2 linked regions of the Desulfitobacterium hafniense DCB-2 genome follow. The protein of the gene in region 1 interacts with the protein of each later gene in a pairwise test. Links are inferred from orthologs where the notes say so. Each region holds a gene or a part of one and is shown in the gene's direction. Other genes may lie near its edges. The genes, in order: rplA and thrS.

Region 1 (11,799 bases):
AGGCTATGATGTGACCTTCGTTCAAAATTTTACCGATATTGATGATAAGATTATCAAGCGGGGCCAGGAAGAGGGAAGGGATCCCCTGGAGCTGGCCCAGGATTATATCGGAGAATATTTTAAGGATGCCGCAGCTCTTAACCTGATGCCGGCCTCCATACATCCCAAAGCCACCGATCATATTCCGGAGATGATCGAGATTATTAAAGGCCTGGAGGAGCAAGGCTTAGCTTATGCTGTGGACGGGGACGTTTATTTTGCCGTGGACAAGCTTCCCGCTTATGGTAAGCTTTCCGGCCGGACGCTGGAGGATATGCAAGCCGGTGCCCGGGTGGAAGTAGGGGAACGCAAACAGAACCCCATGGATTTTGCACTGTGGAAAAATGCCAAACCCGGGGAGCCCTTTTGGGAAAGCCCTTGGGGAAAAGGCCGTCCCGGCTGGCATATTGAGTGTAGTGCCATGTCCTTGAAGTATTTGGGCTCCGGCTTTGATATTCACGGAGGAGGGGGAGATTTGGTCTTCCCTCACCATGAAAATGAAATTGCCCAAGCGGAAGGATATCTCCATGGCGAGACCTTTGCCCGGTATTGGATGCATAATGCCTTTTTAACCATCAATCAACAGAAAATGTCCAAATCCCTGGGGAACTTTTTTACGGTTCGGGAGATTCTTGAACATTTCCCCGGGGAAGTGATTCGTTTTTATCTTCTGGGCACTCATTACCGCAGTCCGTTGGACTTTGATGATGAGAATCTGCAGATGGCTCAGAAAGGTTTGGAGCGTCTGCAGACCAGCATCCGCCTGGCCGATGAAGCACTGGGCCGCCAGGGACAAAACTCCGCAGATGCCGCCTCCGGGCAAAAGCTAAGGGCAGCAGCAGAAGAAGCCCGCCGGGAATTCGCAGAGGCTATGGATGACGACTTTAACTCCGCCCTGGCTTATGCCAGCCTCTTTGAGTTGGGGAAAGCCATTAACGCTCATGTGCAAGCTTATCCCTACAGCTCGGAAGGTCTGTTAAAAGCCAGAGCTACCCTTTGGGAGCTGGCTGATGTCCTGGGCTTTGATCTGGCTAAGCCTGCCAACCAAGCTGAAGCCGGCAACCAAAAACTGGATCAAGTCATGGAGCTCCTCCTGGAAGTAAGAGCCATTGCCCGGAAAAAGAAAGACTGGGAAATGTCCGACCTGATCCGGGACCGGCTGAAAGATCTGGGAATTGTTCTGGAAGATACTCCTCAAGGGGCGCGTTGGACCCTGAAATAGAAAGGAGGGAAGGGCATTCTGCCCGCTCCCATGCCAAGATCCTGGCAGGAAATGAATGCCCTTACCCTGGCCTATCTGGGAGATGTGGTCTATGAGCTTTGGGTCAGGACCCATCTTCTCAATAATGGCTATGAAAAGGTTAATGAACTTCACCGCCTGGCTACCCAATATGTCCGGGCGGGGACCCAAGCCAAGCTTCTTCACCATATTCTCCCTCATCTCGATGAACAGGAGCTCTCGGTGGTTCACCGGGGCAGAAATGCTAAAGGGGGCCACCCTAAAAGCACCGATGTCGTAACATACCGCTATGCCACCGGCTTTGAAGCGCTGGTAGGCTATTGGCAGCTAACCGGCAGGACAGAGCGTATGCTGTGGGCCTTTGAGCAGGTGGACCAATTTGTTGGGGAAGAGGATGAAGGAAAAGGCAAGGGAGAAACAGCCAAGGAAGAAGAATCCATCACTGATGCATTGAGCCCGGCGGAGCAGTCGGAGATAGACTGCTGAAGTCGGGGGAGGAATATAGGGGGAGAGAGAAGTGAATGTTGAACTGATTCAATACACACCGGATCCGGAAAAAGTCATTGCTGCCGCTGCTCGTTTGTGCTATTCGCCTGATCCGGTTCCGGAGCTCATGGAAAAGTTGGATGAGGAAAAGGTAGCCAATCTTGTCCAGAAGCTTCGCGCCATGGGTCATCTTTCGACCTTTGAACACATTAGCTTTCAATTCTCCATCGATGGGGTATCCCGTGCGTTATCCCATCAATTGGTTCGCCATCGGATCGCCAGCTATTCTCAACGATCACAGCGGTATGTAAAAGAAGAGGGGTTTGACTTCGTCACCCCCCCGACCATACGCCGTAATCCCCAAACCCAGGAACGCTTCGAGAATATTATGGCCACTCTGCAGGAGGAATACCAAGCTCTGTTGGCGATGGTTCCCGCAGAGGATGCCCGTTATATCCTTCCCAATGCCTGCACCACCTCGTTGATGGCTACCTTTAATGCCCGCTCTTTGCTGAATTTCTTCGAACATCGAACCTGCATGCGCGCCCAGTGGGAAATTCGCATCCTGGCCGAAAAAATGCTGGAGCTGGTCCGGGAAGTTGCCCCTAATGTTTTTGGTCAAGCCGGGCCTACCTGTGTCACTCAAGGGGTTTGTCACGAAGGGGCCATGAGCTGCGGACGGATCAAGGCACTGAAGAAGGAAGCGGAAAGGATGACCCTAATCTATGACCGATGAAATCGTCTATGGACGCAACGCTGTTTGGGAACTTCTCCAATCGGGCAAACCCGTCAATAAGCTCCTCCTGCAAGGGGAAGGCACGGCCGGCCGCTTCCAGGACATAGTCAGCCATGCCCGGGCTCAGAAGATTCCCTTTCAATTTGTGGATAAAGCAGCTCTGGATCGTTTAACTGAAAAAGCCAAGCATCAAGGAATCCTGGCCTACGTCGCCCCCCGGGAATATGCCGAAGTGGACGATATCCTCGCTCTGGCCGGAGAAAAAGGGGAAGATCCTTTTATCCTTGTTCTGGACGAAGTGGAAGATCCCCATAATCTGGGTGCCCTCATTCGGACCGCCGATGCTGCGGGAGTCCACGGGGTAATTATCCCCAAGCGGCGCAGTGTATCTCTGACCGCCACAGTAGCGAAGACCTCAGCCGGTGCCGTAGAGCATGTCCTGGTAGCCCGGGTAGGGAATCTGGTTCAGACCCTGAAGGACCTCCAAAAGGCAGGATGCTGGGTCTCAGGAGCTGAAGCGGAGGGAACGGAAGTCTACCGGTCCGACCTCACAGGGGCGCGGGTCATCGTCATCGGAAGCGAAGGGAAGGGATTGAGCCGGCTGGTCAAGGAGACCTGTGATGAGATCGTCAGTCTGCCTATGAAGGGACGGATCAATTCATTAAACGCCAGTGTGGCGGGTTCCATTCTTATGTACGAGGTTCTTCGTCAGCGGGGCAGCAGGAATTAGGTTATAAAGGATAACCCCATAATGGATTTGTATTGCAAAAATCTTGTAAATCAACCTAAACTATGGGATAATTGGAGCCAATCATGGAAAGGGCCGGGGCCAAAAGCCCAAACCCGGCTTGTAGAGTGCATGAGACGACATAACCTCTAAAACTTCGCCTTGACGCTTCCGTTTTTTTCAAGGTATAATGAGTATGTTCTTGAGGACAAGAGCGATAATCCATTACAACATCTTCATCACCATGATACGGGAGGGATCGCTTTGACACTTAACGCCCAACTTGAAGCGTTGGAAGAGTGCGACACGAATGAAGTCATAGTGGATGAAGAAGTGGTAGAGCTGGCCAAAAACGGTGATGCCGAAGCACAGGAATACTTAATTAATAAGTACAAGAACTTTGTCAGAGCAAAAGCAAGATCATACTTCCTGATCGGAGCAGATCGTGAAGATATTATCCAAGAGGGTATGATTGGACTCTACAAAGCGATTCGAGATTTCCGTGGTGATAAGCTCTCCTCGTTCCGAGCCTTTGCTGAGCTGTGTATTACAAGGCAGATTATTACCGCCATTAAGACGGCTACCCGGCAAAAGCATATTCCTTTGAATTCCTACGTGTCCTTAAATAAACCTATCTATGACGAAGATTCGGATAGAACCTTATTGGATGTGATTTCCGGCACCAGAATAACCGACCCGGAGGAATTGATCATCAGTCAGGAAGAGTTCGACGATATCGAAGAAAAGATGGGTGAGATCTTGAGTTCCTTGGAGTGGAAAGTCCTGATGGCTTACCTTGAAGGAAAATCCTATCAAGAGATTGCTGTAGACCTACATAGACATGTGAAATCCATTGATAATGCTCTCCAAAGAGTAAAAAGGAAGCTTGAGCGTTACTTAGAACGTCGTGATGGATAAGCTTGAAGTCAGGAGTCCGGATTTATGTGCATTTTGGAGAACAAGCTATGCTCTGCTATGAGAGGATCATGTGCCGGCTTGATGGAGTCGGTTTTTCATTTTCGAGTTCAACTCAATCACTTACTGTAGATTTCTTTTAGAAAAAGGGTGTATTTTTTTAGCTTTTGGTATATAATGAATGAGTGACTTGGGTAGGTGGCCGAGTGGTTAAAGGCGGCAGACTGTAAATCTGTTCCGAAAGGTACGGTGGTTCGAATCCATTCCTGCCCACCACTAAACATCGCGGGATGGAGCAGCGGTAGCTCGTCGGGCTCATAACCCGAAGGTCGTCGGTTCAAATCCGGCTCCCGCAACCAAAGACGAAAATCCGCATGGCTAAAGCTCTGCGGTTTTTTTATATTGAATTATATTGCATACTAAATTTTTCAAATTCTTGACATGCTAAATTACATATGATAATGTATTATGAGCATGGATTGAATGCGGATTTTTAGTTGTGCCCAGGGAGGTGTTCGTGAATGCGTGTTGGCATTACTTTAGCTTGTACCGAGTGCAAAAACCGGAATTATGCTTCCATAAAAAATAAGAAAAATAACCCGGATCGTTTGGAAGTTAAAAAGTATTGTAAGTTTTGCAAGTCCCACACAGCTCACAAAGAAACCAAGTAATTTATAGCTGGGCGTTGGGCGAATTGTCTTTATGTCTTGGCCCAAAAGTCTGTACGCCGGGCTGCGTTGTCAATGATGGTGGCTCAGAGTCTTGTAAGGATGTGATTGGATGGGCGCAGTTAAGAAGCAAACGAATGCTCCTGCAAAAGAAAAGTCCACAGAGTACTTTAAAGGAGTATGGAGTGAACTTAAAAAAGTACACTGGCCGGACCGCAAACAGCTTTTGACTTATACAGGAGTGGTTCTCGTCGCTGTGGCTATTGTAGCTGTTATGCTGTGGGTTGTAGACAGCGGATTAAGTATCTTAATGACCAAGATTCTCGGATAGGTACTCAAACAGGTTGCCCCTGAAAGTAAGGCAAGTTAGTTTGGGGCCTTGTATTGGAGGTTCCTGTTCGAAATATGACTAAGAACTGGTATGTTATTCACACTTATTCCGGCTATGAGAATAAGGTGAAGACCAATCTTGAAAAGCGCGTAGAATCCATGAACATGGAGGATAAAATCTTTCGTGTTCTTGTTCCCATGGAAGATGAGATTGAAATCAAAAATGGGAAGAAGAAGATCGCCAAGCGTAAAGTTTTCCCGGGCTATGTTCTGGTGGAAATGGATATGACGGACGATTCATGGTATGTGGTGCGCAATACTCCGGGTGTGACAGGCTTTGTCGGCACCGGGGCCAAGCCCATTCCCTTGCTGGATCATGAAGTACAAGCTATTCTAAAGCAAATGGGTGTGGAAGAAGTCCGTACACGTGTGGATTATACCGTGGGTCAAAACGTACGTGTAATATCAGGTCCTTTTAAGGATTTCATCGCTTCTGTTCGGGAAATCCTTGAAGATAAAGGGAAGCTGCGGGTATCTGTGTCCATGTTTGGACGGGAGACTCCGGTGGAACTTGATTTTGCTCAGGTCGAGAAAGTCGACTAGTGTCCTTCTCACTGGGCAGGAAATTACCCTATTAAGGAGGTGTAACTATGGCAAAGAAAGTCGTTGGTTTGGTTAAATTAGCGATCAACGCAGGTAAAGCAAATCCGGCACCTCCGGTTGGTCCAGCTCTTGGTCAGCACGGGGTCAACATTATGGCCTTCTGCAAAGAATACAACGAGCGTACAAAGGATCAAGCGGGATTAATTATTCCGGTTGAAATTACCGTTTATGAGGACCGTTCCTTTACCTTTATTACCAAAACTCCGCCAGCATCTATTTTGTTGAAGAAAGCTGCGAACATTAATTCAGGTTCTTCAGAGCCTAACCGTAAAAAGGTGGCTCAGGTGAGCAAAACTAAAGTTCGTGAGATCGCTGAAACCAAGATGAAAGACCTCAATGCAGCAAGCGTTGAAGCGGCTATGAGTATGGTTGAAGGTACTGCGCGCAGTATGGGAATCACCATCGTCGAAGGTTAATGATTTTTGTGGGAGGGCTCGTCCCGAAGAACCACTAGGAGGTTAAAGAATGGCCAAAGTAGGTAAAAACTATCAAGAAGCAGTTAAAGCTTTTGACCGTGCTGCTCTTCATGAGCCTATGGAAGCTTTAGCAGTCGTTAAGAAGATCGCTAAAGCAAAGTTTGACGAAACTGTTGAAGTAGCATTCAAGCTCGGTATCGATACCCGTCATGCGGACCAACAAATCCGTGGAGCCCTTGTGCTTCCTCACGGAACCGGTAAAACCCGCAGTGTGTTAGTCTTCGCTAAAGGCGATAAAGCTAAAGAAGCTGAGGCTGCCGGTGCAGATTTTGTTGGTGCTGAAGACATGATTGCGAAAATCGAGCAGGGTTGGTTTGGTTTCGATGTGGTTGTTGCTACACCGGATATGATGGGTATGGTCGGTAAACTGGGTCGTGTGCTCGGTCCTAAAGGACTTATGCCAAACCCCAAGACCGGTACCGTTACCTTTGATGTAGCCAAAGCTGTCAAAGAGATCAAAGCCGGTAAGATTGAATATCGTGCTGACAAAGCCGGTATCATTCATGCCCCTATCGGCAAAGTTTCCTTCAGCGAAGAACAACTCTATCAGAACTATAAGGTTCTGGTTGAGACCTTGGTTAAAGCGAAGCCGGCTGCCGCTAAGGGTCAGTATATCCGCAGCGTCACAGTGTCCTCTACTATGGGACCTGGAGTACGGATTAACCCGGTCAAAGCCAATTAATTGGATTCCAAAAAGTGTCTGGAATATTTCTTGACAGGTTTGCATAGATAAGCTATACTCTACTAGAATTGAATAGCCTTCCACTGTAGACAGCAGGTGCTCTTAGAGCTTAATATCCCTGCCGAGGTTGGAAAGATAGCCTTAAGTTATATTGGGCCTTCTTAACCTCTGCAGTCAAAGCGGGGGTTTTTCTATTAGTGTGGGTATTTCGGAAGGAGGTGGACTTAAGTGCCAAATATCGAAGAAAAAGCACAAGTGGTTGCGGAGATTAAGGAGCGGTTCCAAAACTCCACAGGGGTCGTACTGGCTGATTATCGCGGCCTGACCGTTGCTCAAGTAACTCAACTGCGTGCCCAACTGCGTCAAGCCGGTGTCGAATACCATGTATTGAAAAACACCATGGTTCGCCGGGCGGCTCATGAAGTCGGTATCGAAGGTTTGGATGGATATCTGGAAGGACCTACAGCCGTTGCTTTCAGTGCTGATCCAGTGGCTGGAGCTAAAGTATTAGCTGATTTTGCTAAGACCTCGAAGACCTTTGCTATCAAAGCAGGCGTGGTCGAAGGAAAAGTCGTTGACGAAGCGGGAGTTAAAGCCCTTGCGGAACTTCCTTCTCGCGAAGTTCTCCTTGCTCAAGTCCTGCGAGGAATGCAAGCACCCCTCGTCGGCATGGCCAATGTACTTCAAGGACCAATCCGCAAAATGGGTTATGCCTTGGAAGAAGTGCGTAAGCTTAAAGAAGCTCAGGCGTAAGCAGGATTTAAAACGCTGCGCTGAGGATGGGAACTACGATGTTCGGGTTATGATGGGGGGCCTGGCCCTCAAAGCATCGTAACTGAATTATAATGATTTCCGTAAATGGATTCCAAAACAAAAATTAATTTTAAGTGATATTAGGGAGGAAAATTTCAATGTCTAAAACTGCTGAAATTCTCGAAGCCGTAAAAGGCTTAACCGTTCTCGAGCTTGCTGAGCTCGTCAAAGCTTTCGAAGAAGAATTTGGTGTTAGTGCTGCTGCTCCTGTAGCTGTAGCTGCTGCTCCTGGCGCTGCTGCTGCTCCTGTTGCTGAAGAGCAAACCGAATTCGATGTTGTTCTTATGAATGCTGGTGCCGGAAAAATCAACGTCATCAAAGTTGTTCGCGAAATCACCGGTCTTGGCCTGAAAGAAGCTAAAGAACTGGTTGACGGCGCTCCAAAGCCTGTTAAAGAAAAAGTCAGCAAAGATGATGCCGAAGCTATCAAAGCTAAGCTCGTTGAAGCTGGTGCAACTGTCGAAGTTAAGTAAGTTTAGCCTATAATAGTGCTTAAAGAAGGCGCCCTTCTCCACCCATAAAGGTGAGAGGAGGGCGCCTTCTTTGGTTTAATCCATTCTCTTGAGAAGACTGTGATACAGAGTTTGTATGGATTTTCCAGGCTCAAGTCCCAATTCGGCCTGGAAAAGCTTTCGTACAGTATGATAGTGGGTAATAAAAGCGGTCCGGTCCTTTTGGGTAAAATAGCAGGTTAAGAGCATTTCATGTACAGTTTCATCTAAAGGGCAGCGTTCTAAAATACTGCGCAGAATCTTCTCTGCTCTGACCCAATCACCTTGAGTCATATAGAAGTTTACGACGGAAGACGCCAGCTTATAAAATTTCTGCCCATACTCGGCTTTTAGAGCCAAAGACCACAGATAGCCGTTTTCCTCCAAGTAATCTCCGGTATAGAGAGAAAGGGCATGTTCGCATCTCGCAATGGTGCTTTGATTTACAGGGACGGAGGAAGCGATATGGGCATCAAACTCGACCTTATCAATGGCTGCTTGGGGAAGGCTCAGCCAATAGCAGCCGTTGCTGAAACTTAAATCGAAAGGGATATTGGCCGCAGTCAACACTTTTTTTAGTTTATATACGGTAGTATGGAGCTGAATATCCACCTTTTCGCTATGGTATTCCGGCCAGAGAGCTTCGCAGATTCGCCACTTGGGAACTTCCTTTTCCAGATTCTGCACCAGATAGGCAAAAAGTTCTTCGGCCTTGGATGTCCGCCATTTAACTGGCTTTTTGCTGGCGGGGCCGTACACTGAAAATTTTCCGAAATAATGAATATTGGCTCCCAAAGGAGATTCCGGGGCAGAATCCTTGGCTAACCCTTTTCTTTTGATAAGGCGTCTGACGGCTCTCTCCACATCTTCCGGGAGGAGGGGCTTTAATAAATAGTCTAAAGCATTGACCCGGAAGGCATGCAGAGCATAGTGATCATAGGCGGTCACAAAGATGATTTCCACATCGCTGTCCATAGCCAGGATATGATTGGCCAGCTCCAGGCCACTTGTGTCAGGTATTTCAATATCCAGGAAAGCAACATCCGGTTTGGTTAGCCTTAGGCTGGATAAAGCGTCTGCCGCCCTGAGAAAAGTGCCGACAACCCTGATTTGACCGGTTTTTTCCAGAAGCATCTGCAGAATCTGGGTCGCCGGTTCTTCATTATCTACAATAATGGCTCTTAGCATCGATGCAGCTCCTTTCTATAAGACTTTAGTTATGAGTGGCGGTTTAGGATATTTGTCAATCAGGTTTTGGCCGGGATGCGGAAAGAAACGGTTGTCCCGTGGTCTTCCACGCTGAAGATAGTTAAAGTGGTCCCATAGAAGCGCAGCAACCTGCGGCTGATATTGGTCAAACCAACTCCCCGGGTTTCGGATTTTGCATGGATCAAATCCTTCAGGACGGAAGCGGGGATACCGACACCGTTATCTATGACTTCTACCTGAATGCAGTCTTCAGAGTGTGTCAGAGACAAAGAGACCTTTCCGCCCTGGCTTCTCTTCAGCAAGCCATGCCGGATTGAATTTTCAACGATGGGCTGGATCATGAGGGGAAGAATGGAGAAATTTAACACAGAGGGCTCAACGGCGTACTCCACTTCAAGCTGACTGCCGAACCTGGCTTCTTCAATAGCTACATAGGCTTTGACCAGTCTAAGTTCCTTTTCGACGGTAACCAGGGAAGCTGTGCTGGAGAAATCAAAGCTGCTCCTTAAAAAAACCCCCAATTCGGCAAGCAGCTCCCCTGCCTTGCCGGGATTGGTATAACAAAAAGAGTAGATGGTATTCAGAGCATTGAATAGAAAATGAGGTCTGATTTGGGCCTGCAGAAAAGCGGTTTCTTTTTTCAGCAGCAGATCCATAGAATTTTTCAACTGGACAAGGGTGCTGACGCGGCACTTAAGCTCCCTGACTTCAAAGGGTTTTTCGATAAAATCGTTGGCACCCGCTCGAAAACCCGCCTCCATATCCTCCGGTAAGGCCTTGGCAGTAAGGAGCAGGATCGGCAGTTCGAGGGGGGAATAGGTTTCCCTGATTTTTCGGCAAACTTCATAGCCGCTGATACCCGGCATCATAACATCAAGAATGCAGAGATCGTAGTGAAAGGCTCCTTTAAGGAGATGCAGCGCCGCTTCTCCGTTGATCGCCACGGTCACATTGTATTGATTGAGGGTCAGGATATTCATCAGGGCTTTTAGATTGGAGAACTCATCATCAACGACAAGAATAGAGAATTCTCCTCCCACATGAACTGTCTGGGGAAGAGCTTCAGTGGCTAAGGATTCAGACCCGTCGTATCCCACATAGTCCCCCGGCAATGATCTCTGGGGTTTATTGTCTTTGGCAAGAGGTATTGAGAAGGTGAAGGAGGTTCCCTGACCAGGCTCGGAACGGGCAACGATCTGTCCCCCATGCAGTTCAATCAGCTGTTGGGTTATGGTCAGCCCCAACCCTATTCCTCTTTGGTTGGCCGATTGTTCCCCCAGCTGTTCATAGGGGGCAAAAATGTCTTTGAGCTTGTCGGCGGGGATGCCGATGCCTGTATCGCTGACCTGGATCCATAGAAACCCTCCATCCTGCCGGCAGCTGAGAGAAATGCTCCCCAGCTCTGTGTATTTAAGGCTATTATCCAGCAAATTGGAGAAGATCTGCTTTAACCGGTTCTCATCCGCCCAAATCAAGTGCTGATTGGGCGGTATTTTATTTTCCAGGGTGATGGGTCTTCCTTTGATCAAATAACGGAAAATATCCACCGTCGATTCGGCAACCTGGTGCACGTCCAGACAAACAATATGCAATTGAATGTCCATGACCTTTAACTTAGAATAATCCAGAATATCATAAACCAGGGTGGAGAGCCGTTTGCCGATGCTGGTGATCAAGCGGATATCTTCGGCCTGGGCCCGGCTTAAGCTGCCTCCCGCGCCATCCAGAAGGGACTGGGAAATATTGATGATGCCATTTAAGGGCGTTTTCAGCTCATGGGAGGTCTTGGCCAGGAAATCATCTTTCAATTTATCTAAAACCACCAGCCGGTCACTGAGTTTTTCAATGGTTTTGAAGGAGTTCTCATATTTTTCGGACATGTACAAGGCTAAAGACAAAACAAAAATCGGCTGAAAAACGGGAAGGAACAGATTGGATTCCCAGAGCAGAATAAAATTAGCGAGGATGGTCAGCAAGTGAATCAGGGAGCTCACTACAGCGGAAAAAAGATAATAACGGCCCTCGCTGCCACCCTTGGTGTTCTTGGCGAGAAGGGCAATAAGTAAAAAAAGTACATAAATCTGACCGACCAAAGCAACCGTATAGATATATCCCCATAAGTAAAAATCGGTGAACCAGTCCAGCAAGATAAAAAATAGGGTTATACCATCGATAATCAGGTTAGCCCGGCGGGAAGAACCGCCTTCTTGAGCGTGATAGAGAAATTTGATCAGGGCATAAAGACATAAAGTATAGGAAATGATCAGAATTTTTAAGGAGGTATTATACGATAAAGCAGGGAGTGCATAATTTAGTAGTGCTTC
Region 2 (11,995 bases), 240 kb from region 1 along the record:
CTCAGCGGTACAAGCTATGGTCATGAGCGCTTGCAAGCTGGGTGAGAAAATCATCATGCCCCGCAACGTTCATCGCAGTGCCATTAACGCTCTCATCATCAGCGGGGCTATTCCGGTGTATGTCAATCCTGGTGTCAATAAGGAACTGGGTATCCCCTTAGGAATGTCTGTGGCTGATGTCAGAAAAGCCATCAAGGAAAATCCGGACGCTAAAGCTATTCTGGTTAATAATCCAACCTATTATGGGATTTGTTCCGATTTGAAGACCATCACTGAGCTGGCCCATGAACACAGTATGCTGGTCTTAGTGGATGAGGCCCATGGCACCCATTTTTATTTTGGCGAAAATATGCCCATCAGTGCTATGGCAGCGGGAGCGGATATGGCGGCGGTCAGCATGCATAAAACGGGGGGCAGTCTTACCCAAAGCTCTTTCCTGTTGATCGGCAAACGCTTGAATGTGGGACGGGTTCGGCATATGATTAATCTAACCCAGACCACCAGCGCTTCCTATCTGCTGTTATCCTCCCTGGACATTTCGCGGCGCAACTTAGCCTTAAACGGCCAGCGTATCTTTGACAAGGCACTCTATCTGGCTAATTATGGCCGTGATGAAGTCAATAAGCTGGGGGGCTATTATGCGTTTGGCAAAGAGCTGAACAATGGGGATTCGGTCTACGATTTTGACTGCACCAAGCTCTCCATTCACACCCGGGATATCGGGCTGGCCGGCATCGAGGTCTATGACATCCTGCGGGATGACTATGGGATTCAGATCGAATTCGGCGATATCGGCAACATTCTGGCTATTATATCCGTGGGGGATCGGGCTCTTGCTTTGGAGCGTCTGGTCTCGGCTTTGGCGGAGATTAAACGGCGCTATCAGCGGGATAAAACGGGCATGTTTGATCATGAGTATATTAACCCTGTGGTGGTCATGGGACCCCAGCAGGCTTTTTATGCCCAGCAGCGCTCCCTGCCCATCCAGGAAAGCAAAGGTAAGGTCAGCGGGGAATTCGTCATGGCTTATCCTCCGGGTATACCGATCTTGGCTCCAGGGGAAAAAATCACGGAGGATATTATTGACTATATCGCTTATTCTAAGGCTAAAGGCTGTTTCCTGACCGGAACAGAGGATATGGACATTGAAAATATCAAAGTCGTGGAGGAATAGCTATGGAATTATGGTATACAGAAGAGCATACGGAAAACGTTCGCTTTTCGATTAAGGTGGATCGGCAGCTTTATTCAGGACAGAGTGAGTTTCAAAGGATCGATGTCTTTGAATCCAAAGAGTTTGGCACCTTTTTTACCCTGGATGGCTTGATGATGGTGACCCAAAAGGATGAATTTATTTATCACGATATGATTGTTCATGTTCCCATGGCGACCAACCCCCAAATTAAAGATGTTTTGGTCATCGGGGCCGGGGATGGGGGAACCGTCCGCGAACTGACCCGCTATGACTCTATCGTCAACATTGACATGGTGGAAATTGATAAACTGGTGGTGGATGTCTGTAAAGAGTATCTGCCCCAGACGGCTTGCAAGCTGGAGGATCCGCGGGTTCGTTTGTTCTTTGAGGATGGCTTGAGATTTATCCGGACTAAAGAAAACAGCTATGATCTGATTATTGTAGACTCGACGGATCCCTTTGGTCCGGGGGAAGGTCTGTTTACAAAAGAGTTTTATGGCAACTGCTATAAAGCCCTCAAGGATGATGGCATCCTGGTGAATCAGCATGAGAGCCCTTATTATGAAACCTATGCCCAGAACATGGGCCGGGCTCACCAAAGGATCAAAGAATTTTTCCCCGTCTGCCGGGTCTATCAAGCTCATATTCCCACCTATCCTTCCGGACACTGGCTTTTCGGCTTTGCTTCGAAAAAGTATGACCCCTTGATCGATATAGACGAGCAGGCCTGGAACGACTTAGGGATTAAAACTCAATACTATAACACGGAGATCCATAAAGGCTGCTTTGCTCTCCCCAATTATGTCAAAGAACAGCTGGCCGATGCGGTGGAATAAATCTCCGGTGAGGACTTAAGACAAGGGTGTGAGCTGATTGCTGACCCTTGTCTTTTTATATTATCTGACTTCCATAAAGCTCTGCCTCATTGTTAAAGGTGGAAATGAGTTTGTGTAAGGGCAGATGATGCCGATGTTTAGCTTAGGGTACTGGCCGGGGCGGAGTTAGTGTTGTAAAATAGGACTGGGGATATTAAACCCGGCACTTGAAAACGGAGATTCAAAAGAGGTGATTGTTATGTTAAAGTGGAAAGACGAATACTCCATCGGAGTAGAAGAAATCGATGAACAGCATAAGCATCTGTTCGAAATCGGCAATGAGATCTATGATTTGTTGGAAAACTACTTGCTGCCGGATAAGTACGATAAGATCATTCAAATCATCGCCGAGCTTAAGGAATATACTGTTCACCACTTCCAAACAGAAGAAGAGCTGATGCTTAAAATCAAGTACCCAGGCTACTTCAAACAAAAAGTAGCCCATGACGATTTCATCAAAGAAGTGGAGTCCGTTGACTTCTCTGCTATTGATCAGGATCAGGATGGACATACCCGCAAGCTTTTGGAGTTCATCTTTGGGTGGGTCTTGGACCATATTCTCAAGAGCGATCTTGGCATTAAGAGTTTTATGCAGATAACACGCTAGTCAAAGGAAAAATAGGGAGTGTCGCCAAACGGCTTTTTGAAAGAGCTGAGTCGGCGGCACTCCCTTTGTATGTCCGTCTATAGTTTGCTGCTGTGCAGAAATAGGCGGCACTATCCTGGTTTGGGGAATAAGGGAGAGTCAACCTGGCAATAGTAGGGAATATATGATTTTGCGAAATAGCTTGAGTAATTTCGAGGTAAACCGCAATATGAGCAAACCTTGCTCATATACTCTACTATGGAGGGGATGCCAGGGTGGAACAACACTCCGTTCAGGTTGGAACTCAATATTATCGAGAGAGCATTTATGAGCGCCTTAGGCAGCTCCAAGAGCAAGAAAAGCTTCCTGTGGTGCTTCACGAATATCAACAAGGCAAGCACTGGTTGATAGATTGTGAGTTCCAGCTTGAAGCGATCGAAGAGGATCGGGAGACCACAAAAAAGATTCACAGCTATTATTTGGCGAATGCTATTGCGGAAACGATTTTGCAGCATTGGGAGAAGGATCATATCCGCTGGCTGCTCAAAAGCAAGTATAAACTGAAACGGGAGGAAGTCGTTCAAGTTTTTGAGAAGTCTCTCCAATACCTTAATCAAGAATCCCGGCAATGGAAAAATTACCGTATTCATCGTAAAGCGTCCTTGGTCAACCAAATCGTCAAGTGTATAGAAGCTCAGCCGTTCTTTGATATGGAAGGCTTCTTGCGATTCCGTGCCAAAGACTATAAAGAGGAGATCTATAGAGCCGTCAATTATGTGGTGAATGAACATGTGATTGAAGCAGAATATGAGGAGTTTATCAATCTGCTCAAGCGCTTTGTGGATTCGCAAAAACCCCGCATTCATACCTTGCATGTCGGAATAACCAAACACGGCAAGTTCAACCTCTATAATGAAGAAGGCAAAAAAATCACCAAAAAATATATGGATGAGTTATCCTTCATGGATACCTCTCAGGAACTCACCTATGAGGATCTTCTCGTCAGCGCCCTGATTGCCGTAGCTCCACGAAAAATTGTGCTGCATATTCGTTATGAAGGCTACCAGGATACTCTGCAGACCATTTGCAAGGTTTTTGAAGGCCGTGTCAGCTATTGTACTGAAAGCTGTCCCATCTGTGAGAAGATTTGACAAAGTGAGAAGAATTGACAAAGGCTAAAAGGGTGGATATAATAAAATGAAAACGATGATGGGGAAAGTAATTTGTTTTGGTTTGTGTTAGAGAGGAGATGCCACCGGCTGCAAGCATCTCTCACAGAGAAGCAGAGGAAGACCACCCCGGAGTGCTGAGTTGAAGAGAAGTAAGCTCAGACGTCGGCCCGCGTTAAGGGAGCAAAGTGAAAGCATCCGAGGGTGCTTTAACTTGGGTGGAACCACGGGAATAAAGTTCTCGTCCCATATTGGGATGAGGGCTTTTTTAGTTTTTTCAAAGTTTAAAGATTAAAACCAAAGAATAAGGAGTTGACTATGATGGTAAAGATTACTTTAAAAGACGGCTCCATTCGGGAGATCGAATCGGGTAAGAGTCTCATGGAATTAGCGGCCTCTATCTCCAGGGGTCTGGCTAAAGCTGCTCTGGCCGGGAAAGTGAATGGAGAGGTTAAGGACCTGTCCTATGCTTTAACTCAGGATGCTGAGGTGGAGATTATCACGGCGGATTCTGAGGAAGGCCTGAAGATTTTAAGGCATTCCACTTCTCACCTGATGGCGGAAGCGGTGCGGAACCTCTTCCCGGGGACCATCTTAGGGATTGGCCCCGCCATTGACAATGGCTTCTATTATGATTTTGATTCCGAGCATGTCTTTACACCGGAGGATCTGGAGAAGATCGAAGCTGAGATGCGTCGATTGGTCAAAGAAAATAAACGCTACGAACGAAAAGAGATCTCCCGCAGCGACGCTTTGCAGTATTTCTCTGCAGAGGGAGAAAAGTATAAGGTAGAGCTGATCGAGGACTTGCCTGAAGATGAAGTGATTTCCATGTACACTCAAGGTGGCTTCACCGATCTCTGTGCCGGTCCCCATATTCCTTCCACAGGGGTAGTTAAAGCGTTTAAACTCATGAACCTGGCCGGGGCTTACTGGCGGGGCAGTGAAAAGAATAAGATGCTCCAACGGATCTACGGAACTGTTTGGGCCAAAAAAGAAGATCTGGATGACTACCTCTTTAAGCTGGAAGAAGCCAAGCGCCGTGATCACCGTAAACTGGGTGTGGAGCTGGATCTGTTCAGCCTCCACGATGAAGGGCCTGGCTTTCCCTTCTTCCATCCCAAAGGCATGGTGCTGCGCAACCAACTGGAAGACTTCTGGCGCCAGGAGCATCGCAAGAGAGGCTATCACGAAATCAAGACCCCCATCATCCTCAGCCGCAACCTGTGGGAAAACTCCGGTCACTGGGATCATTATAAAGACAATATGTACACTACCAAGATTGATGATGAGGACTTCGCCGTCAAGCCCATGAACTGCCCAGGGGGCATGATTATGTATAAGCAGAAGCTGAGAAGCTATCGGGATCTTCCTTTGAGAATGGGAGAACTGGGCTTGGTTCATCGCCATGAGTTATCCGGTGCTTTAAACGGACTCTTGCGGGTGCGCAACTTCACTCAGGATGACGCCCATATCTTTATGCTTCCCTCCCAAATCAAAGCTGAAATCAGCGGCGTCATCGACCTGGTGGACCGTTTCTATAAGGTCTTTGGCTTTGAGTATCATGTGGAGCTTTCCACTCGTCCTGAAAACTCCATGGGGGCCGATGAGACGTGGGAGATGGCTACCAATGCCCTGCAGGAAGCCCTGGAAGCCAAGGGAGTCAACTATAAGATCAACCCAGGAGACGGTGCTTTCTACGGACCGAAAATCGACTTCCATCTCCGGGACTGCTTAGGCAGAACCTGGCAGTGCGGTACCATACAACTGGATTTTCAAATGCCTGAGAAGTTTGACCTCACCTATATCGGTGAAGATGGTCAAAAGCATCGCCCGGTTATGATTCACCGGGTGGTGTACGGCAGCATTGAGCGCTTCATTGCTCTGCTCACAGAGCATTATGCCGGTGCCTTCCCCACCTGGCTGGCTCCTGTTCAGGTCCGGGTGCTGCCCATCAGCGAACGCCACGAGGACTATGCTCAGGACATCGTCCGCCGCTTAAACGACTTGGACATCCGGGCTGAAGTGGATGAACGCCGCGAGAAGATCAGCTATAAGATCCGGGAAGCCCAGACTCACAAAATTCCCTTCGCTCTCGTGGTCGGTGACCAGGAAGCGGAAACAGATACTGTCGCTGTACGGCGCTATGGTCAGGCTAACGCCGGTGAAAAACTTTCTGTAGCAGAATTCATTGCTCTCATCCAGGAAGAAATCTGCAGCAAGAAGCAATTAGTATAAGATAAGACTCAGGCAAAAGGATTCAGACTTATGTGGTTTGAATCCTTTTGTTTTGTCAATGGCCATAATTGATAGCCTGTCTTTTAGTTTTATTGGATAGGTATTGGAAAAGAATCCATGAGGTGTTAGATTAATAGAGTGACGGCCATGCTGCGGAGCGGCATCAGCAAAGAATGAAAAGGCATACTCAGATTGGGTAGCTATCTTACATCCACGTCCTTTAGACCCGAAAGCTGCCCAAGGATTTTGTTTTACAAAAGAGAGCGAATTTAAGCGAGCGGAAACAAAACTTCGGGAAAAGCACGCAGCGGAGGGCTTGAGCGTTAGTTTTGTCCGCGCAGCTTATGGAGCGACCGCTGTAAATCAAAATCCTGGAGAATCTGCTTTTGGCCCGTGCTCAAACGAATACAAACTGAGGTAAAGATAATGTGGATTGTGTACGCCTTTGGCTCTGCATTCTTCGCAGGGATTACTGCCATCCTGGCAAAATGCGGAATTAAAAAGACCGATTCGAATATGGCCACAGCCATCCGGACAATCGTTGTGCTGGCATTCTCCTGGCTGATGGTATTGATGGTTGAGTCACATACCACGATCGGCGATATCTCAGGGAAAACGCTGTTATTTTTGATTTTGTCCGGCCTGGCTACCGGCGCCTCATGGCTGTGTTACTTCAAGGCTCTGCAGATGGGAGATATCAACAAGGTTGTTCCCATCGACAAATCCAGCACGGTTCTGACCATCATTCTGGCCTTCATCTTACTGAATGAAGGGATAAGCATCGGCAAAGGGGTAGGGGTTGTCGGCATTGGGATAGGCACATACTTAATGATCCAGAAAAAAGCAACAGAAGCGGCTCAGCCCAAAGCCAATCAGGCCTGGCTTATTTATGCTCTCTTATCGGCAGTCTTTGCCAGTCTCACAGCTATTCTCGGAAAAATCGGCATCGAGGGAGTGGAGGCAAACCTCGGGACCGCCATTCGCACGGGAGTCGTGCTGGTTATGGCTTGGCTCGTGGTTTTTGTGACAAGAAAAAAAGGTATCTCCCGGGAGATACCACTGAAAGAACTCGGATTTATTATATTATCAGGTCTGGCCACCGGCGGCTCGTGGCTGTGTTATTATAAGGCCCTTCAGGATGGGCCGGCCAGCGTAGTTGTGCCAATCGACAAACTCAGTATTCTCGTAACCATTGCCTTTTCCTATGTTGTGTTCCATGAGAAATTAGCAAAGAAAGCCGCCCTTGGGCTGGTGTTGATTGTTAGTGGAACCTTGGCGATGTTGATCTAAAGCTGTTGATTAAGAAAGAGAAGTCATCCGGAAGCCCTATTGAACTATCAGATCAGGGACCTTCTGAGCTCTTCAGCCGATTTGCTGGAAAGATAGGCTGGAGCAATATCCACTACTGTTTTGGCACCGGATACCCCTTCGCGATTTAAGCGGTAGGCTGCTCTGGCAAAGGCAACGAGAACATTGGCGGTGAAATCAGGGTTGGAATCCAAAGCCAGGCGATATTCAATGACATGATGATGCTTTTCATCAAGACCTGTCCGGCCATGATGAATCACTAAGCCGCCGTGAGGAAGACCAGGGTGATCCTTGATCAGTTCTTCTTCTGTAATGAAGTGTACCTCTGTGTCATAATCCGCAAAATAATTGGGCATGGTCTTGATCTCTTGCTTAATCCGTTCTTTATCGGCTCCTTCTTCAAGGACGACAAAGCACTCCCGCCAATGTTTTTCCCTTGTTGAAAGTTCCGGCATTTCTCCTCTTCTTACAGCGTTAATAGCCTGATCTTTGGGAATGGTATACTGTTTAGCATCCTTTACCCCTTTAATTCTTCTGAGCGCATCGGAATGCCCCTGGCTGATTCCTTTGCCCCAGAAGGTGTATGTATCTCCGGCCGGCAAGATGGCTTCCGCATAGAGACGATTGATGGAGAACATTCCCGGATCCCAGCCGCTGGCAATAATGCAGACTTTTTGGGACTCTAAAGCATTTTTATCCATGGCGGCAAAATATTCCGGAATCCTGGCATGGGTGTCATAGCCGTCAACGGTATTGAACAGACTTGCAAATTCAGGACCCTGGACCGGCATGTCCGACATGCTTCCGCCGCAAAGCACCATCACATCAATCTGCTCTGTCATCTGCTTGGACTCATCCATGGTGAAGACGTTAACCCCTGGGGTAACGGTTTTGATGGATGAAGGATCCCGTCTCGTAAATACTCCCACAAGTTCCATATCCTCATTTTGCCGAATTCCCAGCTCCACGCTTTTGCCAAGATTTCCGTAACCAACGATGCCAATTCTGATCTTATTCATATACGATTCCCCCTTGCATCTATTCTAACCCGTAGTATTCCAGACGTACAAATAATTTTATATGTATTTGAGTTAATTTCATAATGTTAGTCCGAAAATAAAACAGACTAACAGAATTTCGGAATTTCCGTTTTTTAAAAAACTAAGCGGCCATACTCGTTGACTTATTTAGGCGATCGACAGCTAATTTGCATAGGGTATAGGCCAAGATTGAAAACTGAAAATCTACTTGGGCACGTTTTCCACGATGACGGATATTGTTGAGCTGGAAATACTCCTTGAGATACGCATTGACTCGCTCTACAGCAGTTCGTTGTTTGTAAAGTTCAAAGTAACGGTCACTTCCCCTAGCTGGTACAGTGTATTTTCTAGGATCTGATGAAACCTTCATCTTAAACACCCTTTGACAGGTATTGCTTTCCCTAAGTGAACACTCCTTGCATTCCTTGGGTTGAGTATATTTTACAGTGTCATAGCATGGATCATAGCTGTCGTAGCGGTATGAATAACCCTTCTGGCATATTGGACGAAAATATTTATCTTTGCCCTCTGGAAGTTGCTCATTTCGTCGATTGTAATCAATCAGCGCTTGTGCTCCTATACTTCTAGCTTGCTCGTAAATTGGAGCATAGTCATATCCTGCATCCGCAAGGATATGGGAGGGGTTCAAATAAGGGTGCTTTTCACTCAGAGCTTTAATTAGAGGAATGGCCATTTTTCCGTCATTTATATTCCCCGAAGAGAGTAAGGAGCTTAAAACGTATTGGCCCTTACAATCGACAAGGAGGTGCCCTTTGAAGCCATACCAGAACACGTTTTTACCTTCTGAATTCTTCTTAATACCCCATTGAGGATCAAGTGGGATGTGTTGTACTAATTCTGTAAAGCTGTAGGGAAGTTGATCTTCAATCTTCTTTTCAAATATGGGGCGATTCTTTTCTAGCTCCTCCTGTTCTTTGAGCCAAGCCTCGCGTTCTGCTTTGGGCTTTCGACCACGCTTTTTGGGAGCTTGCTCAACCACTGTTTTTTCCTTCTTTTTTTCAGGCTTGCGATCTCTGGCTTCGATATGGGTAGCATCGATTGCAACAGCACATTTCGGACCGATAAACCCTTCTTTGAATGCCTGAAGCACCAAATCATCCTGAGAATTTGCCAAGGCAGAGGAATCTTGGATTTTCTTAATCATCCGGCAATAGGATGCTTCACTAGGAACAGAGTCAGCAAGAGTGAATCCACAGTCGAATCGAAACTCTAAGCTGTTCTTTAACCGCTTACGCAAATCCTTAATTGTAGGGATTCTTTCAATTACTCGAATGATTAATGAGTAGATCATAGCAGAATAGTTTAGTTGAGTTGGGGCTCCAAAGATAGCCTTTTTAGAAACTGCATTGAGTAAAGGAATAATGTCCAAAGACCCAAGAATTAGAGAATATGAATCTCTTGGAGAAGTTTCTAAAATTTCCTCCAAGGAAAATAGACGTTCTTGGCGAATATTAAACATCAGGGAGTACTCCTTTCCCACCTCTCGGTGTTTGTGTTTTGGACGACTACAATTTCGAGATGTTGGGGAGGTACTCCTTTTTTAGTTGTCAAAAAAAGTAGAAATATCAATGGGTTCAAGTTATGAAACTAATTCATTTGCCAAAAGATTAAATTATCTCGATAGCATTTAAAATCCTGTCCACATAAGGGCAGGATTCTTCTTATGGCATTGGCAGAATAATCGACAAACTATTTGTGAAAAGTATATCTTTCACATATTGACGGGTGGAAAATAATTCTTTATACTATAGATAAGCTCAACTGGTACGGATGTCCGAACCAGAGGAAGAAACACTGATTTACTACTAAACTTATAGGAGGGAAAATTAGATGCCGAAAATCACAATGACACCCAGTGAAGCGATTTGTGAAACCCTTGTAGCAGAAGGCATAGATCACGTTACTGGTATCGTCGGATCAGCGTTCATGGATTTACTTGATTTATTTCCAACTGCCGGAATTCGCTTCATCCCTGTTCGCCATGAGCAATCAGCAGGACATATGGAAGATGCCTTTTGCCGTGTGACAGGCAGAGCCGGCGTAATTATCGGGCAAAACGGACCTGGTATTACCAATATGGTAACCTCTGTAGCGGCAGCCAATTCAGCACATACCCCTATGGTCGTCATTTGTCCGTCGGCCGGTACGCCTACAGTGGGCTGGGACGGTTTTCAGGAAGCAGATACGGTAAAGATTTTTGAAGCAATAACCAAAGAAACCATTCGGGTTCCACACCCGTCACGTGCAGCCGATTGCTTGCGCACGGCATTCCGCATTGCCTATGCAGAGCGGGGACCTGTTCTTTATGATATTCCCCGTGATTATTTCTATGGAGAAATTAGTGAACAAATTCTTGAACCCCATCAATATCGGGTGGATCAACGGGGATGCGGGGATTTAGCTTCTCTTGATAAAGCAGCAGAGCTTTTGATTTCCGCTCAAAGACCTGTGATTATTTCCGGTCGTGGAGTTGTAGACACTCAGTCCAAGGATATTGTGGCCAAGATTGCAGAAATATTAACCGCACCAGTAGCCTGCACCTATCTGCATAATGATGCTTTCCCATACGATCATCCTTTGTGGGTAGGACCGATTGGTTATATGGGTTCAAAGGCGGCCATGAATCTGGTGGCGGAAGCCGATGTGATTCTGGCCATAGGAACGCGACTTTCCGTTTTTGGGACCACCCCTCAATACGATATTGATTACTTCCCGGAAAGTGCCAAAATTATTCAGGTAGACATTAATCCTCGTAATATTGCCCGCACTCATCCTGTTGAAGTGGGACTGATCGCAGATGCCAGGGAAGCTGCCAGGGAGATTCTTAAACGCTTAGAGGAAAGAATTGCCGAACCGAAAGTCTCTCAAAGCCGCTTAACACAAATTAAAGCTCAACAAAATGCCTGGGAAGAGGAAATTGTACAATCAGCAATGGTTGATGGTTATCCCATCAATCCCCGGCGTGCCCTCTATGAAATCCAAAAGGCGCTTCCGGAAAATGCCATTGTGGCCACCGATATTGGCAATGTCTCCTCCACAGCCAACAGTTACCTGAAATTTAAAGGAGCAGGAAAACATATTGCAGCCCTTACCTTTGGCAATACAGGATTTGCATATCCCGCCGCTTTGGGGGCACAATTGGCTGAACCGGACAGCCCGGTGGTGGCAATCATCGGTGATGGAGCCTGGGGGATGAGTTTGCACGAAGTAAGTACAGCTGTTGAACATAACCTTCCTGTTGTCGCTATCGTCTTCCGCAATGGAGCCTGGTGCGCAGAGAAGAAAAACCAAATTGATTTTTATAATAACCGCTTTGTCGGAGTGGACATTCCGACTCCTGAAAGTTTCGCCCCGGTTGCCATTGCCATGGGGGCGGAAGGTATCCGAGTATCTAAAGCAGAAGAGGTCGGACCGGCACTCAAAAGAGCCCTTGACTCCCGTAAGCCCACTGTGCTGGAGATCGTTTGCGACGGGACCCAGCTGGCACCGCCCTTTAGAAAAGACGCGCTGAAGCTGCCCACCCGGCTACTTCCCAAGTATAAGTCACTGGACGTCAGAAACTG

Evidence for each region.
Region 2: the proteins of rplA (region 1) and thrS interact in binary tests that used the Escherichia coli proteins (3 or more experiments, as listed by UniProt). The link is inferred for Desulfitobacterium hafniense DCB-2 from one-to-one orthologs.

The regions. Positions count from the first base shown.
Region 1 is NC_011830.1:440,638-452,436, forward strand. The notes cover bases 5,323-8,115. They hold rplA (50S ribosomal protein L1), read left to right. Parts: upstream 5,323-6,269; coding sequence 6,270-6,962; downstream 6,963-8,115. Other genes in these bases: nusG (transcription termination/antitermination protein NusG), read left to right, coding at 5,323-5,744; rplK (50S ribosomal protein L11), read left to right, coding at 5,792-6,220; rplJ (50S ribosomal protein L10), read left to right, coding at 7,191-7,715; rplL (50S ribosomal protein L7/L12), read left to right, coding at 7,874-8,115. Also shown: cysS (cysteine--tRNA ligase), read left to right, coding at 1-1,261; DHAF_RS02075 (Mini-ribonuclease 3), read left to right, coding at 1,292-1,765; thyX (FAD-dependent thymidylate synthase), read left to right, coding at 1,797-2,501; 23S rRNA (guanosine(2251)-2'-O)-methyltransferase RlmB, read left to right, coding at 2,491-3,231; RNA polymerase sporulation sigma factor SigH, read left to right, coding at 3,493-4,146; rpmG (50S ribosomal protein L33), read left to right, coding at 4,665-4,814; preprotein translocase subunit SecE, read left to right, coding at 4,924-5,142; more of nusG, read left to right, coding at 5,217-5,322; more of rplL, read left to right, coding at 8,116-8,248; DHAF_RS02140 (response regulator), read right to left, coding at 8,324-9,454; DHAF_RS02145 (ATP-binding protein), read right to left, coding at 9,514-11,799. UniProt on the Escherichia coli protein: One of the primary rRNA binding proteins, it binds very close to the 3'-end of the 23S rRNA. Forms part of the L1 stalk. It is often not seen in high-resolution crystal structures, but can be seen in cryo_EM and 3D reconstruction models.
Region 2 is NC_011830.1:199,959-211,953, forward strand. The notes cover bases 3,616-6,604. They hold thrS (threonine--tRNA ligase), read left to right. Parts: upstream 3,616-4,146; coding sequence 4,147-6,063; downstream 6,064-6,604. Other genes in these bases: ytxC (putative sporulation protein YtxC), read left to right, coding at 3,616-3,807; DHAF_RS01005 (EamA family transporter), read left to right, coding at 6,490-6,604. Also shown: DHAF_RS00980 (aminotransferase class I/II-fold pyridoxal phosphate-dependent enzyme), read left to right, coding at 1-1,174; speE (polyamine aminopropyltransferase), read left to right, coding at 1,177-2,031; DHAF_RS00990 (bacteriohemerythrin), read left to right, coding at 2,270-2,677; more of ytxC, read left to right, coding at 2,932-3,615; more of DHAF_RS01005, read left to right, coding at 6,605-7,353; DHAF_RS01010 (diaminopimelate dehydrogenase), read right to left, coding at 7,401-8,390; DHAF_RS01015 (IS1182-like element ISDha11 family transposase), read right to left, coding at 8,533-9,891; xsc (sulfoacetaldehyde acetyltransferase), read left to right, coding at 10,263-11,995. UniProt on the Escherichia coli protein: Catalyzes the attachment of threonine to tRNA(Thr) in a two-step reaction: L-threonine is first activated by ATP to form Thr-AMP and then transferred to the acceptor end of tRNA(Thr). The rate-limiting step is amino acid activation in the presence of tRNA.